Regions from separate parts of the Marinomonas sp. TI.3.20 genome, predicted to be linked through region 1. Evidence: predicted binding sites of a transcription regulator. Region 1 holds the regulator's gene; each other region holds the start of a gene.

The links. Region 1 encodes FNR, which switches genes on or off when oxygen is low (the NO sensors DNR and NnrR bind a similar motif). Its sites were predicted from a motif close to TTGATNTANATCAA; they were not measured.
Region 2: the regulator FNR is predicted to act here: its motif matches at 1,545-1,558, upstream of V6259_RS17385 (cytochrome ubiquinol oxidase subunit I).
Region 3: the regulator FNR is predicted to act here: its motif matches at 2,742-2,755, upstream of paaF (2,3-dehydroadipyl-CoA hydratase PaaF).
Region 4: the regulator FNR is predicted to act here: its motif matches at 3,993-4,006, upstream of V6259_RS06685 (phosphoketolase family protein).

Annotation. Positions count from the first base shown of each region.
Region 1 covers NZ_JBAKAS010000006.1:167,706-173,650, reverse strand. Annotated here, with positions in the region: gene V6259_RS08675 (hypothetical protein) at 1-3, shown strand, start outside; gene V6259_RS08670 (CBS domain-containing protein) at 44-637, shown strand; gene tusA (sulfurtransferase TusA) at 720-947, opposite strand; gene V6259_RS08660 (alpha/beta family hydrolase) at 999-1,610, opposite strand; gene hemN (oxygen-independent coproporphyrinogen III oxidase) at 1,824-3,194, shown strand; gene fnr (fumarate/nitrate reduction transcriptional regulator Fnr) at 3,219-3,986, shown strand; gene V6259_RS08645 (adenine phosphoribosyltransferase) at 4,006-4,548, shown strand; gene V6259_RS08640 (YfaZ family outer membrane protein) at 4,635-5,201, opposite strand; gene ttcA (tRNA 2-thiocytidine(32) synthetase TtcA) at 5,213-5,945, opposite strand, start outside.
Region 2 covers NZ_JBAKAS010000023.1:13,971-19,915, forward strand. Annotated here, with positions in the region: gene V6259_RS17385 (cytochrome ubiquinol oxidase subunit I) at 1-1,329, opposite strand, end outside; gene V6259_RS17390 (sensor histidine kinase) at 1,703-3,628, shown strand; gene V6259_RS17395 (sigma-54-dependent transcriptional regulator) at 3,629-4,996, shown strand; gene V6259_RS17400 (LysR family transcriptional regulator) at 5,002-5,883, opposite strand.
Region 3 covers NZ_JBAKAS010000011.1:85,035-90,979, reverse strand. Annotated here, with positions in the region: gene V6259_RS12220 (dihydrolipoamide acetyltransferase family protein) at 1-727, shown strand, start outside; gene paaX (phenylacetic acid degradation operon negative regulatory protein PaaX) at 844-1,767, opposite strand; gene V6259_RS12210 (phenylacetic acid degradation protein PaaY) at 1,877-2,464, opposite strand; gene paaF (2,3-dehydroadipyl-CoA hydratase PaaF) at 2,808-3,593, shown strand; gene paaG (2-(1,2-epoxy-1,2-dihydrophenyl)acetyl-CoA isomerase PaaG) at 3,646-4,437, shown strand; gene paaH (3-hydroxyacyl-CoA dehydrogenase PaaH) at 4,441-5,945, shown strand, end outside.
Region 4 covers NZ_JBAKAS010000004.1:208,704-214,648, reverse strand. Annotated here, with positions in the region: gene V6259_RS06710 (SDR family NAD(P)-dependent oxidoreductase) at 1-110, shown strand, start outside; gene V6259_RS06705 (cupin domain-containing protein) at 132-1,100, shown strand; gene V6259_RS06700 (alpha/beta fold hydrolase) at 1,093-1,806, shown strand; gene V6259_RS06695 (RraA family protein) at 1,803-2,507, shown strand; gene V6259_RS06690 (NAD(P)-dependent oxidoreductase) at 2,595-3,455, opposite strand; gene V6259_RS06685 (phosphoketolase family protein) at 4,045-5,945, shown strand, end outside.

The sequences.
Region 1 (5,945 bases):
TAACCTACAAAACACTTTATTTTAAAATTTTTGGAGATTTATCATGAAAACACTTACTTATGTTTCTACTAAAGACGTTAACGCTTTGACGCAACCTGTGACTATTGAAAATACAAACTTGTATTCTCCTGCACTTAGCGTGTTTACCGATTTCAAAACGTCAGCACCTCGCGTCATTGAATCTAATACTCGTGCCGATGAATTGGTTCGATTGATGAGAAAAGAACACGTTCGAATGAAGATTGTTATTAATACAAGCGGCGCTTTCGAAGGTGTTATTAGCTTAGAAGACCTTTCAGAAAGAGCTTTTGTTAAACAAGTGGCCAATGGTTACTCTCGTTCAGAGCTTATTGTTGATGATTTAATGCGTCCAAAAGAAAATCTATTGGCATTGTCTTATAACTCTTTGAAAAACTCAGACATTGAATCTTTACTATTTAGCCAAAAAAATAATGAGCATCAGCACCTTTTGGTTATTGATGAAAGCAACCATTCTATTAGAGGGATTATTTCTTCTAGTGATATTGCACGTCAATTAAAATTAGATATTGATGTTACGCTAACAAACTTTGCTAATATTTATAAAATCGCTCTACTTGGCGAAGCACACTCAGCAAGTAAATTACAGGTAGCGTAGTTTTTTGCGCCATAAGGCGCTCTCTACTGACTGAAAACGAAAGCCCTATCTTTCTATGTTGAGAGATGGGGCTTTTTTTACTTTATTTTTTTTGAATCCAGTAATAGAAAAAGCCATTTTCTTGAGTCTGATCGACTAGAGAATGGCCTAAAAAATTGCAAAATTTAGGAATGTCTCTTGCCGTTGATGGATCTGTCGCAATAACCTTAAGCACCTCTTTCGATGCCATTTTTCGTATTTCCACATGCAGCATCATGACAGGTTCTGGGCACAACAGCCCAGCTGTATCTAACTCTAGTTGGTGACTCATGGCTAAAACACCTTTGAATGAATAATTATAATCATTATAAATCAATCAGAATTAACTCGCTAACCCATGACGCTGAAGCCAGTCTTCCACTACATTTGAAATATTTTCAATCACATCTTCCGTCTTTAAATTTTGTTTTTTTAAAGTTTTAAAATCATGATCCGCACCCTCAATCCAATGCACCTCAATGTGCTCATTTAGAGTTTGATTGTTTACCCAATCAGGCTTTCCCAGTGAGTCTCTCGTGCCTTGTATGATCAAACAGGGAGCCACAACGCCTTCCAAAAAGGACAGCCTATGCTTTTCAGGTTTTCCTGATGGGTAAAAAGGAAACCCAAAACAAATTATTGCACGAACATTTTCTTGATGAGAAAGCTGAGTCGCGACTCTTCCCCCCATGGATTTACCCGCCACAATGACGGATTCTTCAAATTTTATGGCTTCAATGAATTCAGGTACTAACGTTTTGAAGCGAGGCGGTGGACGTTTTTTACCACTAGATTCCTGTTCTGTCATATATTTAAAGGTAACAGGGACGACAGATCTACCATGCTTATCAAGGGTCATTTCACTGAAAACCTTTAAAAAACCACTCGACTGATGACCCGCTCCTGCACCATGTGCAAGATAAATAGGTATTTTTGAAACAAGGGAACTCGTCATAAAACAACCTAGCATTAACGGTTAATTAAAGAATGGTATTTAAGCAGAATCATCAAGACCTTAGAAGTAAATATACTAAAGAGATTGCAGTGCCGAAATTCTTAATATATGGGAGAAGCATCCCTTACGCTATCAAAAACGTTGACTTATATCATGAGGCGGCTGTAAGTCTCAGAGTAAACTTCGTATTAGAAATTTTAATAGGAAGAAATCATGATTTGGGATCAACCTCTCATTACCAAATACAATTTATCTGGGCCTCGTTATACCTCTTATCCAACCGCCCCACAGTTTGATGCTAACATTAGTAAAATAGCCTTGATTGATAAAATGCTATCACCAAGCCATGCTCCTATTAGCTTGTATTTTCATATTCCGTTTTGTGCGCATCTTTGTTACTACTGCGCTTGCAATAAGGTCGTCACAAAACAATACGATAAAGGCGCCGAGTACGTTGAGTTACTTGAAGAAGAAATGCGTTTAAGAAGCCTAATGCTTGATAAAAATCGTCCAGTGACTCAACTTCACTTTGGTGGAGGCACTCCTACCTTTTTGTCCGACGAACAGTTGAAACACTTATTTTCTGCCATAAACCATCATTTCAACTTAGTTCAAGATGGCAGCCAAGATTACAGCATTGAAATAGACCCAAGAGAAATCAGCCATTCCAAAATGAAACTACTAGTCGAAAATGGCATTAATCGCATCAGTATTGGAGTGCAAGACTTCGACAATGAAGTACAAAAAGCAATACACCGAGTACAACCTGTAGAAATGGTTCGAGATTTACTCAATGACGCTCGAGACCTAGGGGTCTTATCCGTTAACTTTGACCTTATATATGGACTTCCTAAACAAACTATTTACGGTTTTAAGAGTACGCTAGAAAAAGTCATCGAACTGAACCCTGATCGTATTTCAGTTTTCAACTACGCACATTTACCTGAACGCTTCAGAGCTCAGCGTCGAATATTAGACAGTGATCTCCCTTCACCAGAAGGTAAATTGAATTTATTGAAACTGTCTATAGAATTATTAACCCAAGCTGGCTATGAATATATTGGAATGGATCATTTTGCAAAACCTACTGATAGCTTAAAAATAGCGCAAGAAAAAGGTGAATTGCAAAGAAATTTCCAAGGGTATACTACCCACGCTGAAACCGATCTCATCGCCTTTGGCGTGTCCGCGATTAGTCATCTGAAAGGTGTATACATCCAAAATCATACGGATTTATCGCTTTATCAAAACAGCATCGAAAATGGTCAATTGGCCATTATGAAAGGGTATATTAGCAATGAAGATGATCTAATTCGTCATCACACCATTATGGCATTAATTAGCCAATTTGAACTCGATAGTAGAACCATTGAACAAAAACACGCTATCCACTTCAACAACTATTTTCATGATGAAATACAGCAATTAAGAGCGTTAGAAGAAGATGGTATTGTTGAAATTGAACAGATTGAAGAACATACTATCATTAGAGTAACAGAGCGTGGACGCTTGCTAATTCGCTGTGTTTGCATGGTATTTGATAAGTATCTAGGCAGCGCAGTAAAGTACTCTAGGGTAATCTAATAAATCGAAGTCAGGGAGATCTTTATGTCAATCGTACACGCCCAATCAAGGTTCACCAGTAAGCTAACATCTCAATGCCAGAATTGCAGCTTAAGTGCATTGTGTTTACCCATCGCATTAGCTGATGAAGATATAAACAGATTGGATCAAATTATTGAAAGGAAGCGTCCATTAAAGAAAGGGGAAATTCTCTTTCATCAAGGTCAAACCTTTGACTCTGTCTTTGCCGTTCGAACAGGAACGCTCAAAACATTCAATATTACCTCTTCAGGTGAAGAGCAAATCACAGGCTTTTATTGTCCGAGTGAGCTGGTTGGTTTGAGTGGCATTGATAACGATACTTACCCTATTACCGCCAAAGCGTTAGAAACAACCACAGTCTGTGAAATTCCATTTAGCCACCTAGAAAACTTAACCGCACAAATCCCCTCTTTAAGGCATCAGCTTTTTAGAATAATGAGCCGAAAAATCAGTGAAGACCAACAAATGATGGTTTTACTAGGTAAAAAGAATGCAGATGAAAAAGTCGCTTCATTCCTTTTGAACCTTTCTAGTCGTTTCAAAAAACGCGGTTATTCTGCTATTTCTTTTCGTTTAGCAATGTCCCGTGGAGAAGTTGGCAATTATTTGGGCCTTGCCGTTGAAACCGTTAGCCGTGTGATAACCCGCTTTCAAAAGAACAAGCTGATTGAAGTGGATGGTAAAGAGATAACCATTACTGATCTTGCGGAAATACAAAAGTTAGTGGGGATAGCGGATGATTGTGCTAGACTCGCCGATTTGAACAAATAGAAAAAGGCTCTTTTATCCTATGCTTTACGATGATTTTTACGTCAAGTCATTAATTCGTACCGTTGAAGACTGGCCTAAAGCCGGTATCAGCTTTCGCGACATCACCCCAATTTTTAGTGATCCTAAAGGTATGCGGATGGTAGTTGATGCCTACGTGCACCGTTATATTGGCAGCGATATTACTCATATTGCCTGCATTGATGCGCGTGGCTTTTTAATCGCGGCTGTCTTGGCTTATGAATTACAAAAACCATTGATCTTGATCCGTAAGAAAGGCAAATTGCCTGGCAAGACCATTTCACAATCCTATGATTTGGAGTACGGCTCTGCTGAGCTTGAGATTCAAGAAAATTCGGTAAAAGCAGGTGATCAAGTGTTATTGTTTGATGACTTAATTGCTACCGGTGGAACATTGCTTGCAGCGGTTGCGTTACTGACCAGTCAAGGTGCGAATATTAAAGAAGTTGCCGCTATTATTGATTTACCCGACCTTGGTGGCAGCCAGAAACTACAGGATAACGATCTATCTATTTTTAGCTTATGCGCTTTTTCCGGTGAATAAAGGCTAATTAGCCCTTATACAAGATAAAATTTAGTTAATAAAAAAGGTGGCCAAGATGGCCACCTTTTTTATATCAAACTACTCACTTAGAAAGCAACAGAAGCACCGATACTTAGGCCATCACTTGTTTCGCGACGCTCGCCATTTGTATAAACCGACACAGTACTGCCGTAACCAATATAAGCTCGGGTATTTTGTGTGGTCATGTATTCGCCACGGACATCATATGTGTACATGTGATCCAATCGTGATACAGACAACACCGTTGGCGCATAGTAACCAGAAGCGTAAAAACTTAAACGGTTTGCCATAGGGAATGTGTAGCGGTACCAGCCACCCAATGCCGTAGCAACGGCAATCTCATCATTTTTCCCTTGCATATTGTTATCAAGAGCATAGATGCGAACACCCAACCCAATTTGCAAAGGGCCACTCGTGTCTGAATCTTGAATATTGATACCAACATAAGCTGAAGAAGTTTCATTATCAGCATCATGAGTACCACCACCACTAATAGAAAAAGGGCCGGCATCAATAGCAACGTCCGCTTTCACTAAATCATTAGTCAAACTTACACCCGCAGTAGAAGCAAAAACCATGGATGAACTCAAAATACCTGCGGTAAGCAGTAAGGCTTTATTTGTTAGATTCATTTGCACTAATCCTATATTGATACAATGTTTAACTTGTTAAAAGCATCTTCAGATTGCTTTAAATCTTTAAAATTAAATAATTCGTTATCAGCAAGATGCGAAGGAACGACATTCTGCATAGCAGTAAACATAATATCCGTCCTACCTGGATAATCTCTATCCCACTGCTGAAGCATATCCTTTACTACTTGTCTTTGAAGATTCTTTTGGGAACCACATAAGTTACAAGGAATAATCGGATACGATTTAGCGATAGAAAACGCCTCAATATCTTTCTCTTTGCAGTAAGCTAGAGGGCGAATAACGACATGCTTGCCATCATCGCTTAATAGCTTAGGTGGCATAGACTTCAACTTACCACCAAAAAACATGTTTAAAAAAAGCGTTTCTAATATGTCATCTCTATGGTGACCAAGTGCTATTTTGGTAGCTCCAATTTCTTCTGCGAAACCATAAAGAGAGCCCCTTCTTAAACGTGAACATAAGCCACACGTGGTTTTCCCTTCTGGAACGATTTCTTTAACAATACTGTAAGTATCACGTTCTAAAATATGAAAATCGACACCCTGCTCTTCTAAATACGCAGGCAATATATGTTCAGGAAATCCGGGTTGTTTCTGATCTAAATTAACCGCTACAATTTCAAAACTAATTGGAGCGCTAGCTTGCAGGTTACGAAGGATTTCAAGCATTGTATAAGAATCCTTCCCTCCTGATAAACACACCATCACTTTATCACCCTCT
Region 2 (5,945 bases), on a different contig from region 1:
TTCCAATGTGGCCATTTTAGGCGGCCCTTTGCGAATCAATTTGCGCATAAAGTAGAGATACACAAGCGACAGTAGGAAGTAGATCACCACAAACATGGTCAACGAAAACAGCACACGTTCTGAAGGCAACGGTGACACCACATCTGAAGTGCGAACCAAATTGTAAATAACCCAAGGTTGGCGACCTGTTTCCGCAACATACCAACCGGCAAGCGTTGCGACCACACCCATAGGTGTAAAGAAAGTCACCGCACGTAAGAACCATTTATTCTCATACAATCTGCCTTTGCGGCGTAAGACCAAGGCGGCCAGAGCGATGGCGACCATCCCCATCCCCAGTCCTACCATCACGCGGAACGACCAAAATACCAAGGGCACATAAGGACGATCTTCTTTTGGAAAGGCTTTTAAACCGGTAACCGAGCCGTCCAGTGTGTGAGTCAGTATTAGGCTGCCAAGATTCGGAATACCCAGTTGGTAATCGTTTTCTTCGGTTTGCATGTTTGGCATTGCGAATAGCAGTAGTGGCACTTCGCTTTCTTGCGCTTCCCAGATACCTTCCATCGCCGCTAATTTCGCTGGTTGATGCTCTTTTACTTCTAGGCCAGATTCATCGCCGACTTTGACTTGTAAAATAGTCAGCACCAACAACAACCACATGGTCATGGAAAGCCCTTTTTTAGAGAAGTTCACATGACGCTTTTTCAATAAGTAGAACGCACTAACACCAGCGACCAATAACGACGCGGAGATCAGCGAAGCCAGTAACATGTGTGTCAGACGAATAGGGAAAGAGGGGTTAAAGATCACCTGCATCCAACTTTCTACATGGAAAACGCCATCGATAATTTTATAGCCCTGCGGCGTTTGCATCCATGAGTTAGCCGCCATGATCCAAGTCGATGAAATCCAAGTGCCAATCGCCACAACCAGTGTTGAAATAAAATGGACTTTTCGACCGACTCGTTGCCAACCAAACAACATGACACCCAAGAAGCCAGCTTCAAGAAAGAAGGCTGTCAGTACTTCGTACGCCAGTAATGGCCCAAGCACGGGTCCCGCGATTTCAGAGAATTTGGAAAAGTTAGTACCAAACTCGTAAGACATGACGATGCCACCGACCACACCCATACCAAAGGTAATAGCAAAGGGTTTGATCCAAAATTTAGCCAGCTGCAAATAACGTGGGTCATCTGTTTTCAGCCAGAGCGCTTCCCAAAGGGCAATCAAGGTTGCTAAACCAATCGTGATGGTTGGGAAAATAATATGAAAGCTGACGGTAAAAGCGAATTGAATACGCGATAGCATCGCCGAGTCAAAATGTTCCATAGTGATACCTAAGTAAAGCAAAAGACGAAATGGAATAGGGCCAATATATCGCGCGCTATTCCTAGCCTAAGAGTGTTCTAAATCAAGACTTCTTGAGAAACAGCTGCTTAATGGCAAGTGGAGAGATGGCTAGGCAAAAGATGCTGGCTAGCGTCATGATTTCAGTCATAAAAGAAGCAGTATTCATGGTAAGTACCTTGTTAGTTGCATGGGTATTGATGTAAATCAATTTATCTATTGCTAAGCAAAACAGAGGCCAGCTTTTAAAATATTCTATCCTATTGATTTTTAAGAGATTAAAATTAATTTTTGTATTGAGTGTAAACAAGGTTTACGATTACATCATTATTTTGGTGTAAACGAGGTTTACAGTTTGACGATTTCTCTGATGTTCGAAGTGTCTATGCTGATTTCCAGCGTATGTGGCTTACTGGTGGCGGCATGGTTGCTTTGGCGTGCGCAAAATCAAGGCGAGCTACAGGCATTGGCTGGTTTTGCCATCATGATGGCGATCTGGTGTTTTGGTCATGTGGCGCTTTTTCAGGGGTATGAGCAAGTGGGTGTCCACATCATTTTGGCGAACCCTTTAATGCCGACTTTTTTCCTCCATTTTGCAATCCGGTTTGTCTACTCTGGCTCGGCAAAAGACGTCTGGCTGAGGCGCTTGGCTAAAAACCTGCCTTGGTTCTATTTAACCAGTATCGCGGTGGTACTCCAGAGCTGGTGGGTGGATGCTGGTGCGGCGAGCCAAACATTTGATACGCGTTCTTTCTTTGTGTTTACCGATGCTGGTGCGTGTAATCTGGTGTATACCATCTTGATGGGCATGCTCGCCCACGGGGTATTGTTGTTTGGTTGGTATCGTCATACGGGCAACAAAAAACGCTCTATTTTGGCGATGTTTGGCGTCGGTGCATGGGGGTTATTACTGGCCACCAGTTTTGTGTTTCCTTCCTTTGGTATCAGCTGGTTTCCTTATCCGATGCTGTTATTGCCCACTTATCTTCTGTTGTTGGTGTACGCCGTCGTGCGCTATCAGATCTTGTCGGTGAATGCGTTCGCCAATCGCGCTCTGCTTTGGCTGGCGATGATGCTGGTGATCTTGTGTTTGATTTCTGTGATCAGTGTGGTTTCAGGGCGAGTGGGATTGCAGGCATTGGCGAACGTGCCCAGTTGGCAGTTATGGCTCTATTCGCTGCTTACCTTGGTGGTGTCAGCGTTAATCTACCAACCGCTTAATCGGCTTATTTCGCGCCTTATTTACCCCGGAGCAGTATTAAACGAACAGGTATTAGATACTTGGTCGACACAGTTAAAAGAAGCCCATGACTGGGCCAGTTTGATTTCTGTTGGTGAACACCTACTCTCTTCACAGATACGACAAAACATACGTATAGATGTTCAACATCATCATAAAGACAACTTGAAAGAAGAGCGTGCCTTGGCACTTATTGTGAACCGTACTGATCAAGGTTGGCATTCTGTTTTGGTTGGCTGGAACGATGCCAGCCCGGGAATGCGCCTAACCGCTGAAGTATTCGGCTCCTTGTTTTCCACCAGTTGTGGTTTGTTAGAGCGTTCATTGGCGCTTGCCGTCGCTGAGCGCAAACGCTTAGACGAACAGCATCTGGTTGAATTGGGCAGTTTGTCGGCGGCAGTCGCTCACGAGTTACGTAACCCATTGAATATCATTTCGATGGCGGCTTACGATGCTCCTGTTGAAACACGTCAGCACATTCAAACCCAGCTCAAGCGAGCGGATCGCTTGGTGAGCGATATGTTGGTGTATTCTGGCGGATTGGCTCTGCACAAAACCAAGGTGCCTTTGCATGCGCTGGTGGCGAGTATTGTGGCGCAATCACACCTTGGCGAGATCGAGTGCCAGTTGGACATAGACGACGCCATTGAGCTGCCAGCAGATTACCAAAGAGTGCAGCAGGTGTTTATTAACCTGATTGATAATGCGGTGGCATTTTTACGCAATCAAGCGGGTGGAAAATTGGCCATTCAGGCGCGAGTCAGTGCCGATTCCGTGGTGATTCAGGTGCATAATAATGGCCCTAAAATAGACGAAGCATTAACCGGTGAGGTTTTGTTTCAGCCGTTTGTGACGAAACGAGCGGGTGGTAGCGGCCTTGGTCTTGCCATTGTGCGACGTATATTAGATGCCCATCAAGGGCGGATTTTTCACCGCAGTGACGCCGGTTGGCCAGTGACCTTTGAGCTCTCTTTCCCTTTACCTCAGTCGACTTCTGACGACGCAACAGTATCTGGCACCGCGCCAGTGATAGGCCATTAAATGACGCAAAATAAAATTCTATTAGTCGACGACGAACCCGCCTTTCGTGAGTTAGCGAGCCGCTGGCTAGCGGGCCAAGATTATCAAGTAAGAACCGCAGGCAGCCTAGAAGAAGCGCGTCAGGCGATGGTTGAATTTGACGCCGATTTAGTGCTGCTTGATTTGTCGATGCCACCGCATTTCGACCCACAAGTTACGCTGGAATCCATGGCAGAATTTGAGGGGCGTCCGGTGATTATTATTACCGGGCATGCAGATCGAGATTTGGCGCTAAAAGCGGTGTCGTTAGGCGCATGGGATTTTATCGCCAAACCCATCGATCCAGAAATGCTGGCGGTGGTGGTGCGCCGCGCGATCGCCAAAACCACCTTAGAGCGCGAGCTTAATCAGCTTAAAAAAGCCAGCCAGCCTAGCCAAGGTGCCGCCGCTTATATTGGTCATTCCTCAAGCGCGCAAAAAGTCCGCGCCTTGATCGAGCGAATTGCCCCGACCGATGTAAGAGTGCTGGTCACTGGGCCATCAGGCACAGGGAAAGAAGTCATCTCGCGAACGCTGCATGAGCTGAGTCATCGCGCACGAGAAGCGTTTATTTCAGTCCATTGCGGCGCGATTCCAGACGAACTGCTGGAAAGCGAACTGTTTGGCTATGTAAAAGGCGCGTTTACTGGGGCAGAGAAAGACAAAGAAGGCTTATTAAGCTTGGCCAATGGTGGCACGTTATTCTTGGACGAAATCGGCGAAATGCCACTGACCATGCAGGTAAAAATGCTACGCGTGCTACAAGAAGGCACCTTCTTTCCTGTCGGCGGACGTGAGCAAAAACACATTGATGTGCGCGTTATCTCGGCGACCAACGCCGACCTTGTGGAAAAAGTACGCGATGGCAGCTTCCGCGAAGACTTGTATTACCGAATCAAGGGCGTCAACATCGAAACCCAGTCCCTCGCCGAACGTCTAGAAGACGTGCCAGTCTTACTGCAAGCCTTCCTTGCCAATCTTAGAGAGAAGCAAGACAAAACCCTGCAGTTAAGCACAGAAGCCATGCAATGGTTCCGCCAACAATATTGGCCAGGCAACGTACGAGAGCTGAAAAATTCCTTAGAAAGCGTTGCCTCGATTTGCCCAGAAGGGCACATCACCATGGACGATATCCACCTGTTATACCCCTCAAACGAGGTACCGCGAGTTCCAACGCAAATGCTAGAACCCGACAGTGATGCCACATTAGATGAACAAGTACGAGCGCTGGAAATACGCCTGATTAAAAAAGCACTCACCACAACCCAAGACAACCGCACCCAAGCCGCGAAACAACTCGGCTTATCACGGCAAGGCTTGATTAAGAAAATAGAACGATATGGGTTGTGAGGAGATTATTGAAATTGTTCTGTTAGCCAATCCATAAAGGCTTTCACTCTTATTGGCACTTGTTGATTCTGAGGATAGAGTACCGAAACAGGCATAATAGGTGGTGGGTAATCGTTTAGTACTTGTTGGAGCTTACCGCTTATTAGCTCTTCTTTTATGCGATAACGTGGCACTTGAATTAATCCTAATCCAGACAGTGCGGCACCGGTATACATATCGGCTCCATTAACGGTAATAAATGATGTCAGCGTGATTTCTTTTATTTCCTGACCTAGCGTGAAGTCTAGACTTGCATCTTGTCCAGTGTCGGAAGATGAATAGGCTACTGCTCGATGATGTTTGAGTGACTCTAAGCTTGTTGGTACGCCATATTTTTCTAAGTAGTCTGGACTGGCAACGGTGACTTGTTCCATTTTGGCCAAAGGCTTTGCAACCAGCGAAGAGTCTTGAAGTTGTCCTGCGCGCAATACGCAGTCAATGCCTTCTTTTACAAGATCTACGAGCCGATCATCTTCACCAATGTGCAATGAAATATTAGGGTAGCGAGACACAAAATCCCCCATAGCAGGCATGACAAAATGTTTGGCTAGCGTGCCCTGTAGATTCACCCGTAGTAAACCTTTTGGCGATGTGTTTTTAAACGCGGTATCAGCATCTTCTACGTCGGCTAAAATACGCAAGCAGCGTTGATAATAGCTTTTCCCCTCTTCTGTCATACTCACTTGGCGGGTTGTACGTTCCAATAGTCGTGCGCCAAGACGTTGTTCAAGACGCTTAACCAAGTTTGAGGTAGTGGCTCGGGGAATATGTAAATCTTCAGCGGCTTGTGAAAAGCTGCCGCATTGGGCTATTCGCACAAAAACCTGCATTTCCTGAAAGCGATCCATAACACACCATTGTTATAGTAAATGGAATTATATTGTCAAATATACGGTGATTATCTTTCAAA
Region 3 (5,945 bases), on a different contig from region 1:
TGAATCCGTTATTAAAACAGGTGCTTTAAATGGTAAAAGCATTCCACATACATCCATGAGAAAAAGCATTGCCAATCACATGGTCGAAAGCTTGTTACATACTTCTCCACATGTCACCAGTGTTTTTGAAATGGACATGGGCCGAGTCATAGAACATAGAAGAATGTGCAAAATGGGGTTTGCGGAAGCCGGGGTGAAATTGACTTTTACTGCCTATTTCTTGGCAGCAGCCGCTCAGGCAATACGAAAAGTGCCATTAGTAAACTCTCGTTTTTATGATGACCATTTGGAGGTCTTCGACGACATTAATATAGGGGTCGGCACTGCATTAGGTGACGATGGTCTTGTCGTGCCTGTCATTAAGCAAGTGCAAGAAAAGAATTTGTTTGGCATTGCCACTGTGCTTGAACAGCAAACGGAAAAAGCACGTAATGGCAAACTCACTATGTCGGAGATGAGTGATGGTACGTTTACTATCTCAAATCATGGTGTCGGAGGCAGTTTATTTGCTACGCCAATTATTATTAATCAGCCACAGGTCGCGATTTTAGGTATAGGAAAACTTGAGAAAAGAGTAGTGGTTGAAGAAGTGAATGGCGAAGATGTGATGGTAATACGTCCAAAATGTTATGTTTCACTGAGTATTGATCATAGAGCGCTGGACGCGTATCAGACAAATTTATTCCTTAGTCATTTTGTTGAGGTGATAGAAAACTGGGGGGAATAATGCCATAAAGACAAAAGCTATCATGATGTGATGGCTTCTGTCTTTTACTTGGGTTTAGGGCTCTCTAGAATGATTAGGCTATAACAAAATAGGAAATTCGTGGTCGCGCAGGTCGCCTAGTTAAGGCCGCCAAAACGTTCGAAGAATAAAGCATTAGCTTCTGGTAGCGGGCCATGGACAGATTCCAAATTAAACTCAATCCACTTTTCAGTAGCGGGAGTTAGCCTACGGTAAATATTTCTGCAAAGCTGACGCGCCGCTCTTCCTTCCCAATCAATGGGCAGCAGCTCTCTTGGAAGGTGTGGATCTCTAAGTAACAGCTTGCGGTATTCATGAATGAGCAAGGTTCGTGCTAAAAAACAAGATTTTGGATCGAGCCGCTCTAACTCTGTCAATTCCTGCCAAACAGGCTGAAATAATTCGATAAATTCTTGATATTGCTGGCCAAGCGTTTCTAAGTTCCAGGCGCCTTTAACCAATTCTTGAATGGGTTTATTACTAAACTGCGTATTGGATGACGCTTCAAATACAATGACCTTATCTTCAAACTTAAGGGCGGTCAGGATATTGTTAAGCAATTTAACATCGCAACATGGGCTGGCAATGAGCTGCGTTGATACACTGGCAAATCCTTGCCATTGGAGTTCGTCCATGAGCTGTTTCTTTTCATCTGGACTGAGCTGATAACCAATAATAAGCAACCAGTTTCCATTCCATGTCTGTATGCTAGGACTGTAGATGCGCTGAAAGGCTTGCTCGAATTTCCTGTGTCCCTGATGCGTTAATCCGTAATAGCTTTTACGGCCCACCTTTTCACTGTTTAGCCAACCATCTTGAGCCAGTCTAAAAATGGATGTTCTCATTAGTCGTTCACTAATACCGATAGGCTCTAAGGCATTAATCAAACTTCCAAGCCATACAGTACTGCCATGTGGTTCTATGCTGTCTCCATAGAGTGAAATAATCAGAGAAGATGCCCTGATTGGCTTTTGGCTCTGGAAACGTGTCAGTAAGTTGCTTAGTGTTTTTAATTCATTCATTCAGACAGGCTATCAGTAGTATTAAGTTTAAAGGACTATTCTCTGAAACAACGTGGAGATAGTAAAGCGTAATTGTGTTTCAACACGATGTGATCTAGAGCCTAAAGCTCTATTTTTTTAGAGCGTGATCTCCTGTTTTTAACGTTGGTCTATTCTCCTCTAATTCTGCCAATGGATTGCATTCCACCATTGAGTCCAAGCAACGAGAGGTCAGAGTAATGTATTCTTGAGTACCGGTTTGTTTCCACTTTAGCTCTTCATCACTGACTTGTCGGGTGAGCTTAGCTGGGCTACCCATTAACAGAGAGCGCGCTTCACAAGAGAAATGACTTTTGACAAAAGCGGCCGCCGCAACAATAGACTCTGGCCCAATGTTGGCTTGATCCATGACAACTGCATTCATACCAACGAGTGTGTCTTCTCCAATAATGCAGCCATGTAAAATAGCACCATGACCAATGTGGCCATGTTTTCCAATAATAGTATGACTGCCTGCAAAACCATGAACCACGCAATTGTCTTGTAAATTGGATTCTTGTTCCATGGTAATGCGGCCAAAATCCCCTCTTAGGCAGGCACCTGGGCCAACATAACAACCTTGCTTAATAATAACGTCCCCAATGAGAACCGCAGTAGGGTGAACATACGCGCTGGAATGGACAACAGGAGTAACGCCATCAATTTTGTAACAAGCCATTGTTATTTACTCTCTTTTTAATCTTGTATTAGTTTTTATAAATATGGTTCATTTTTTTAAAATAATATATAAATTTCGTGTCGAAATCATTTTATAATTAAGAAAAATGTCATCATATCGATGAGTTATTTTGAAATTTTAATTTTATTATTTTTTAAGTTTATGTTTATTAAGGATTTTATTTGATTTTGTGAAACGATATCTAAAAGCGATACGGAAAATATATAAAAATATCTTGTTCTGTGTCTTTATTTGATGCATCTTACGGTTGTACATGTTGATTTGGGTCATTGATCTGAATTTATATGACTGACAATTAAAAATAAATAGAGAGTTTAGTCAGATGTCCAATAGCGCATATGAAATGCTCAATGTCCCTTCACCTGTAAATGGTGTACAGCAAATTCAACTGCATCGTCCTGAAGCATTAAATGCACTGACAACCGCAATGCTGAACGAGTTGTCTTTAGCGCTCGATGATGCTGAAGCGAATGAAATGGTTAAGGTCGTTGTTTTAACCGGCTCATCTCGTGCTTTTGCCGCAGGGGCTGATGTGAAAGAAATGGCGTCTCGAGATATGGTCGGAATATTGAACGACCCTCGTCAGCAAAGCTGGCAAAGAATCACTCATTTCTCAAAACCTCTCATTGCGGCGATTAATGGTTACTGTTTAGGTGGCGGCTGCGAATTGGCAATGCATGCCGATATTCTGATCGCTGGAACAGACGCAAAATTTGGTCAGCCTGAAATTAATCTTGGCATCATGCCTGGAGCCGGAGGTACGCAACGACTTGTGCGTGCTGTGGGTAAATCTCTAGCGATGCAAATGGTTCTTACCGGCCAGCCAATCGATGCAAATCAGGCGAAAAGTGCGGGCCTGATTAGCGAAATTACTCAGCCAGAATTAACCCTCACACGAGCGATGGACGTTGCATCACTCATTGCTGAGAAAAGCACTTTAGCAGTAAGGCTTGCTAAGGAAGCTGTCCTAAAAGGCATGGATACTGATTTAGCGACGGGTCTGCGTTTTGAAAGGCACGCTTTTACTGTTTTATCAGGTACCAAGGATCGTGATGAAGGCATTGCTGCATTCTTAGAGAAGCGTAAGCCGACATTTACCGGTCAATAATTTACTACTTTTCACCGGCCAATAATTCAAAAATAATAGGGGCATTATCGCAATGAGCTTCGAACATATCTTATATTCAGTCACCTCTGGTGTTGCGTTGTTGAGTCTGAATCGTCCTAAATCTCTCAATAGTTTCAATGAGGCCATGCACTTAGAAGTGCGTGAAGCTTTTAAGCTTATTAAAAATGATAAGCAGGTCCGTGCCTTGGTGTTGACTGGCGAAGGTCGTGGTTTTTGTGCCGGTCAGGATTTGTCTGATCGTAATGTAGACCCCAATGCCGAATCACCTGATTTAGGGCGTTCTATTGAGAAATTCTACAACCCATTAATTAAAGCCATTCAAGATCTACCAATGCCGGTAATTTGTGCGGTAAATGGTGTCGCGGCGGGCGCAGGCGCCAATATACCACTTGCGTGTGATCTTATTATGGCGGGCCGTTCCGCTAAGTTTATTCAGGCGTTTTGCAAAATTGGTTTAGTGCCTGACTCTGGTGGTACTTGGTTTCTACCTCGTTTAGTGGGGATGGCTAAGGCAAAAGAATTGGCTTTGTTGGGTGAGGCTGTGACGGCGGAAGCGGCGTTAGACATGGGATTGATTAACCGTGTTGTGGAAGATGACAGTCTGCGACAAGAGGCTTTGGATCTTGCGCAAAAATTAGCCACACAACCCACCCAAGGCTTAGCGTATATCAAGCGGGCTTTGAACCAAACGTTTGATCATGGTTTACATGAACACTTGTTGCTTGAGCGAGATTTACAGCGCTTGGCCGGGCAGACACAGGACTACCGTGAAGGCGTTGCAGCTTTTATGGCAAAACGCGCTCCTGAATTTAAAGGGGAATAAGTGATGACCGCTTTAGATAAGTCAAGGTTGATTGGTGTTATTGGTGCTGGCGCCATGGGGGCAGGTATTGCCCAAGTAGCCGCTCAGGCTGGCCATATTGTTAAGCTTTATGATAATCGAGTAGGGGCAGCGGCGGCGGCCATTGAGCTCGTCGAAAAACAACTGAGTCGCTTGGTTGAACGTAAAAAATTTACCGCTGAGCAAGTGCAAAAAATTGTATCGAATCTGCAAGTAGCGTCGTCATTGAATGATTTTAAAGAGACGGGTTTAGTGATTGAGGCCATCGTCGAAAATGTAGATGTTAAGCAGTCTGTTTTTTCTGAATTAGAGTCTATCTGTGCTTCAACTTGTATTTTTGCCAGTAATACGTCGTCTATTTCTATTACACGTTTAGCAGCAGGTATGTCTCATCCCGAGCGTTTTGTGGGGATGCACTTTTTTAACCCTGCGCCCATTATGAAGTTGGTAGAAGTGGTGTCTGGCTTAGTGACTTCACCAGAGGTTGCTAAAACCATTTATCAGACGGCCGCAGAATGGGGAAAAATGCCTGTTTACGCGGCATCTACACCAGGCTTTATTGTCAATCGTGTGGCTCGCCCTTTTTATGCCGAAAGTTTACGGATGAAACAAGAGCAGGTGGCTGATTGTGCAACGTTAGATTCATTAATTCGTGACTCTGGTGGCTTTCGTATGGGGCCATTTGAGCTAACCGACTTGATTGGACACGATGTTAACTATGCGGTGACGTGTTCTGTATTCGACTCCTATTATGGCGATTTTCGTTTTCAGCCCTCTTTGATTCAAAAAGACCTTGTTGATGCCGGTTATCTTGGTCGTAAAAGTGGTGAAGGTTTCTACTCTTATCATGAGGGGGCGACTAAGCCAGAACCTAGTATTTTAGCCTCTACCAACACTGCTTCTGTATTGTGTGTGGCCATGGGTGATTTGGGTGTTTTGTCTGGATTAGTCACTCGCTTGTTAGGTGCGGGGATTGGTGTTGATGTGGGGCCTGTCTCTTCTCATAACTTTTTGAAAATTGGAGCGGCAACGCTTGCATTAACGGATGGTCGAATGGCAAGCGAGCGAGCGAATAGTGAGCAACTTGAAAATTTAGTATTGATTGATTTGGCTTTGGATTATCAAAAGACCACACACGTAGCCTTGTCACGCGCACATACAACAACCGATCAAGCCTTTCAAAAGGTCGTTGATTGCCTGGCTTCTATTGGCATTAACGTTTCTGAGGTCGAGGATTCTCCTGGATTAGTTGTTATGCGTACTGTGGCGATGCTGGCGAACGAGGCTTCTGATGCGGTGTTAAATGGTGTTTCCAGTGTAGACGGTGTCGATACAGCAATGAAATATGGTGTGAATTACCCCAAAGGACCCTTAGCTTGGGCAGACCATATTGGCGTGAAATACATCCAGAAAGTACTTAATGCCTTGCAGCATTCCTACGGTGAAGATCGCTATCGTGCCTCGTTACTTATAAAACGTCTTGCAGAACA
Region 4 (5,945 bases), on a different contig from region 1:
TGGGTGAGATTGAAGACATTATGGGGCCTATTGTTTTCTTGGCTTCTGATGCCAGTGCTCTGATGACAGGTAGCGCCTTAATGATTGATGGTGGTTGGACTGCGTATTAACTTATATTTAGGGTGAATAAATTGACAAAAAAAACATTAGAAAAACGTATCGTTCGATATGGCGAGTTAGTGCCTTGTAAAACCGCCTTCATTGATACTCATACTCCTGGGTCTGATCAAAAAGAAAATTTCACTATCATTGGGGCTGGAGTATCTGAGAGTCCTGATCAACACGTCCATATTCGTGAAACGCCTGGGTTTAATATCGGTGCGGCGGGTCAACCTCCTAAATGTACCAACTCTTTGCATACCCATCGCACTGCAGAAGTTTTCTTTGTTCAGAAAGGAACATGGCGTTTCTTTTGGGGAATAGACGGAAAAGATGGTGAGTTTGTTGCTAAAGAAGGTGACTTATTTAATATTCCAACCGGTATTTTTCGTGGCTTTGAAAATATTGGTGAAGAGTACGGCATGATCATGGCGGTGCTAGGTGGTAATGATGCAGGCGGTGGGGTTATTTGGGCGCCTCATGTGATTCAAACGGCAAAAGAGCATGGTTTGATTCTGGCTGAAACCGGCCGTCTTTATGACACCAAGAAAGGAGAGTCTCTGCCTGATGGCGTCAATCCAATGCCACTTTTGACGGCTGAAGAACTTGCTGCTTTTCCTGTTGTAAATGAAAGAGATGTGATTCCACATTACGTTGCTCGTTACCTAGATATAAAAGCCATGGGCAATAAAGAAACCGTTCAAGTGCTTGGCGAACACGGTATGCTGAAGGATCGCCCTGGCTTTGAAATTGATTTTCTTCAAGAAGGACAAAAAGGCTTAGGCGAGAGCTATCGTAGTGATCAGCATGAGGTGTTCATGGTGCATGATGGCTATTGGAAAATTCAGGTTGATGGTGAGTCTGCTATTTTAGCACCGGGTGATACCTGTGCAGTGCCACCAAACGCAGAGCGTAGTATCCAGCCTAATGTCAGTGGCACTACTGGGCTGTTCTTAATACGCAGCACGAATGATGAAGCAGGCTACACCCAAGGTGCCTAATTCTACGCTCCCTTTAGTTTTGATCCCTGGCATGATGTGTGACCATCGCTTATACACGCATCAAGTTGCTGCATTGAGGGAGAGCAGAGAGGTTCTTGTTGCACATGTGGACCAAGGGTGTTCCATGGAAACCATAGCAAAATCGGTTTTCTCACAGATACCTTGGCCAAGGTTTGCACTGGGCGGGCTTTCTATGGGCGGTATTATTGCGATGGAAATGGCGCGCCAGAAACCAGAATTGATTGCAGGTCTTGCGTTAATGGATACCAACCCATGGGCAGAGATTCCTGAAGTAAAAGCATTGAGAACGCCACAGCTTGAGCTGGCAGAGCAAGGTAAGTTTCTTGATGTGATCGAACAGCAAATGGCGCCAAAATATGGCGGATCTGCCGCTGAGCAAGAGGGGCAGCTAGGGCTTGTTTTGGCCATGGCAAGATCGCTTGGGAAAGAGGTGTTCATTAATCAATCAATCGCTCTGCGAGATAGGCCAGACCAAACAGAAACCCTGAAAAAATTTACCGGGCCCAGCATTGCATTATGCGGTGAGCATGATCAGCTTTGCCCATTGGATCGTCATCAGGCAATTTGTCACCTTATGCCAAATTGTCAGCTCCATGTTATCCCTAATTCGGGTCATTTAGTTACCTTACAGATGCCATTAGCAACGAATACACACCTTGCTCATTGGTTGGAGACACTTTTATGATATTTGATAAAGCGTATTTTGATGCATTGCGTTCTGTTGATACACCGACCATAGCAAACGCTATAGAAGTGGTATTAGGAAAACGCCAAGGCGATGGTTTTACCCGTAAAACAGTGCTCGCTGCAGACCCTACATTGCCTCCTATTTGTGGCTATGCTCGAACGTCTAAAATTAAAGCAGCAGCGCCAACAACAGAAGATTCGGACGTTATCGCAACGCGAAGAATGGCTTATTATAAGTACATGGCCGATTCACCTGAGCATAGTATTGCTGTGCTAGAAGACTTAGATTACCCAGATTGCGTTGGTGCTTACTGGGGAGAGATAAATACTTCGGTTCACAAAGGCTTTGGTCTAGGTGGAACATTAACGAACGGTGTGATGCGAGATTTGGACGCATTGGCGCCAGGGTATCAGGTGATAGCCGGTTCTATCGGGCCGTCACATGCGTATGTTCGTGTGAAAGAAATTGATACGGCGGTTACGTTATTTGATTTAACCATTCAGCCTGGAGATATGGTTCACGCCGACAAGCATGGCGCTGTTGTCATTCCTAAAGATGCGCAAGCGGGTATGCTAGATGCGATTAAAAAGATGATTGAGCGAGAAAAAATTGTCCTAGATGCAGCCAGTAAAGAAGGGTTTAACTTTGAGTTATTCCAACAAGCTTGGGCTGAATTCGAAGCACAAAGAGAAAAATAGTAGCCAGAGTACATAAAAAAGCCCCTTGCTCACTTAGCGGTGAGCAAGGGGTTTTATGGTTAAGACGTGTGCTGTTCTAAGCTTAATCTACTTTACGACTTTATAAATAGCGGCAATGTCTTCATCAGCATAGCCGGCTTTGATTGCTTGCTTGAAAGATTCATTGGCGATGGCCGCTGTGGGTAAAGGGAGGTCTAGTTTGTCGCCTAGTGCTACCGCGAGGCGCATGTCTTTTTGCATGTGTTTAAGCGGGAAGCTGGTGGTGTAGTTTTCTGCTAGAAGCATGGCTCCCTTGCCTGTAAACATGGGGTTGGTGATGGCACCAGCAGCGATGACTTCGAGAATCTGTTCGCCCTGTAACCCTGCTTTTTGGCCCAGTGACATGCCTTCGCTGAAAATACTGAGCATGCCGCCCATCATCATGTTGACAACCAATTTCATGTTAGCGCCTTGGCCAATTTCGCCAAGATAAGGTGCCATTTTACCCATTACATCAAACGCGGGTAGGGCATCGTCATATAGGGATTTGTCACCTGCGGCTAAAATGATCAAGGTGCCGTCTTCAGCAGGTTTTTTAGTGCCAGAAACCGGAGCTTCTAAAAAGCGGCCACCAGCTTGGGCGATGGTCTGAGCAATAAGTGTTGATGTTGTGTCATCAACGGTAGACATATCTATGTAGCCACGACCAGCGCCAATGCCCGCGGCAACCCCGTCAGGCCCTTGGCAAATAGCCAGTGCGGCAGCAGGGTCAGAGACCATGGCAAAGGTAATGTCGCAGCTTGCCGCGACGTCTTTTGGTGTGGTGCCTTGCTTGGCGCCTAGAGCGACTAACTCGGTTGTTTTCTCAGGGTTACGGTTCCAAACTGTTACATCAAAACCAGCCTTGGCTAGATTAACCGCCATTGCTTTACCCATGATACCTAAGCCTAAAAATCCAATACTTGTCATAACGCTCTCTCTTCGATCTGTGTCATTTTAAATGTAGAGGTGGTTAGAAAATTAACTTGTCCGAATCCATGTCTCATTCAGTACACGTATAGCTCAGTAAAAGTCTAACGCAGTGAAAGTACTATATAGAACCTCTGGCGTTGAAGCAGTGTCTGTTTCGTGCTTTTTGGAAATCAAACCTTTTACTTTGCAATATCCTTAATTTTGCCATGTTGCTCTTTGGTTTTAAGCAAAATCCATCGCACAAAGACCATTTATTGACTGCTTATGATGTGTTTTAGCGACTTCTACGCGTTCAGTGAAGCGCTCAAATTTTAGCATTATGATGTGATTGCACCTTGTCTAACCGTTCCGCTTTTGTCAGTGTGCGCTACCGAACAGAGCTCCGTCTCCTTTGCGCTATAAAGTAAGCATCCGCGTCTTTTGGGATTCAATTGTTTCTCGACGCGATGAAGCGGAGGTATATATGCATAACGAATGCTGGAGTGGGCTTTTATCGGTTGCTATCTGGTTTCTGATGATCTCGACCAAGAAGCGTTTATTCGTATCAAATATGACATCAGTAGTAATTAATAGGGAGTAAAACACCATGCAAACGGCAAGGCTATCATCAGATCAATTGGACTTAATGGATAGATATTGGCGCGCGAGTAATTACTTGTCAGCTGGCCAAATTTACCTTTATGACAATCCTCTATTAACGCGGCCTTTAGTGCTTGCTGATATTAAACGTATATTGCTTGGTCATTGGGGAACCACCCCAGGGCAGAATTTTATTTACGTTCACCTTAATCGCATTATTAAACAATACGATTTAAGTATAATTTACATCTGTGGTCCCGGTCATGGTGGGCCAGCCGTGGTTGCCAACACCTACCTTGAAGGCAGTTACAGCGAGATTTACCCCAACATAAGCCAAGATACCGCTGGCCTACAAAAACTCTTTAAGCAGTTCTCTTTTCCGGGAGGGATTCCTAGCCATGCTTCCCCCGAATGCCCCGGTACGATCAATGAGGGTGGTGAGCTTGGCTATTCTTTAAGCCATGCTTTTGGTGCGGTGTTTGATAATCCAGAGTTGATTGCCGCCTGTGTTATTGGCGATGGCGAGGCGGAAACAGGCCCATTAGCCACGGCGTGGCATTCCAATAAATTTCTTAACCCTGTTAGTGATGGTGTTGTGTTGCCAATTTTGCATTTAAATGGCTACAAGATTGCTAACCCGACGGTGCTCGCACGCATTGGTCATGATGAGCTAGATCAACTGCTGCATGGTTATGGTTGGTCGCCAATATTTGTTGAAGGTGATGACCCCACAATGATGCATCAAGCTATGGCTGCAGCACTTGATCAGGCGGTTTGTGAAATAAAAGACATCAAGCTTCAAGCCAGTCAGACAGAGGGTTTTGAACGACCTCGCTGGCCAATGATTGTTTTAAAATCACCCAAAGGGTGGACGGGGCCTAAAAAAGTCGACGGTGTTCAAATCGAAGGCACTTTTCATGCCCATCAGGTGCCGATTCCCCGTCCTTCTGAACACCTCGAACACTTGGCGTTATTAGAAGAATGGTTAAGCCGTTATCGTCCCCAAGAATTATTTGATACTAATGGTCGTTTGTTACCAGAACTGGCAGCCTTGGCGCCAGAGGGCGATCGTCGTATGGGCGCAAATCCCCATGCTAACGGTGGGCTTTTGCTTAAAGCTTTGAAGATGCCAAACTTTAAGGATTATGCCTGTGATGTTCCTACACCGGGAGTGTCTGGCATTGGCGATACTCACGTGCTTGGGCCTTTTTTGCGGGATATTATTACGTTTAATCAGGACAATTTTCGTATTTTCGGCCCTGATGAAACGGTTTCTAATGGATTGGCCGCGGTGTTTGAAACCACACAACGTCAATGGGTGGGAGAAAACAAAGACAACGACGAATACCTTGCGCCAAGCGGTCGGGTGATGGAAATGCTGAGTGAGCACCAGTGTCAGGGATGGCTAGAAGGGTATTTACTGACAGGCAGACATGGTTTATTTAATTGTTACGAAGCCTTTGTGCATATTATCGATTCAATGTTTAACCAACATGCAAAATGGTTAAAAGTGGCCGGTAAGCTACCGTGGCGACCTAAAATCGCGTCGCTTAATTATCTGTTGGCTTCCCATGTATGGCGTCAAGATCACAATGGTTTTTCACATCAAGATCCAGGGTTTATTGATCATGTCGTGAATAAAAAGGCCGAAATTGTGCGCGTGTATCTTCCACCAGATGCTAACTGTCTGTTGTCTGTCATGGATCATTGTTTGCGTAGCAAGCATTACGTTAACGTTGTGGTCGCGGGCAAACATCCAGCGCCACAATGGTTGGATAAAGACGCCGCCGCGGAACACTGTGCTGCCGGTATTGGTGTTTGGTCGTGGGCGAGTAATGATGAGCAAGGTGATTCGGCAGATGTTGTGATGGCTTGTTGTGGCGATGTGCCAACGCTGGAAACATTAGC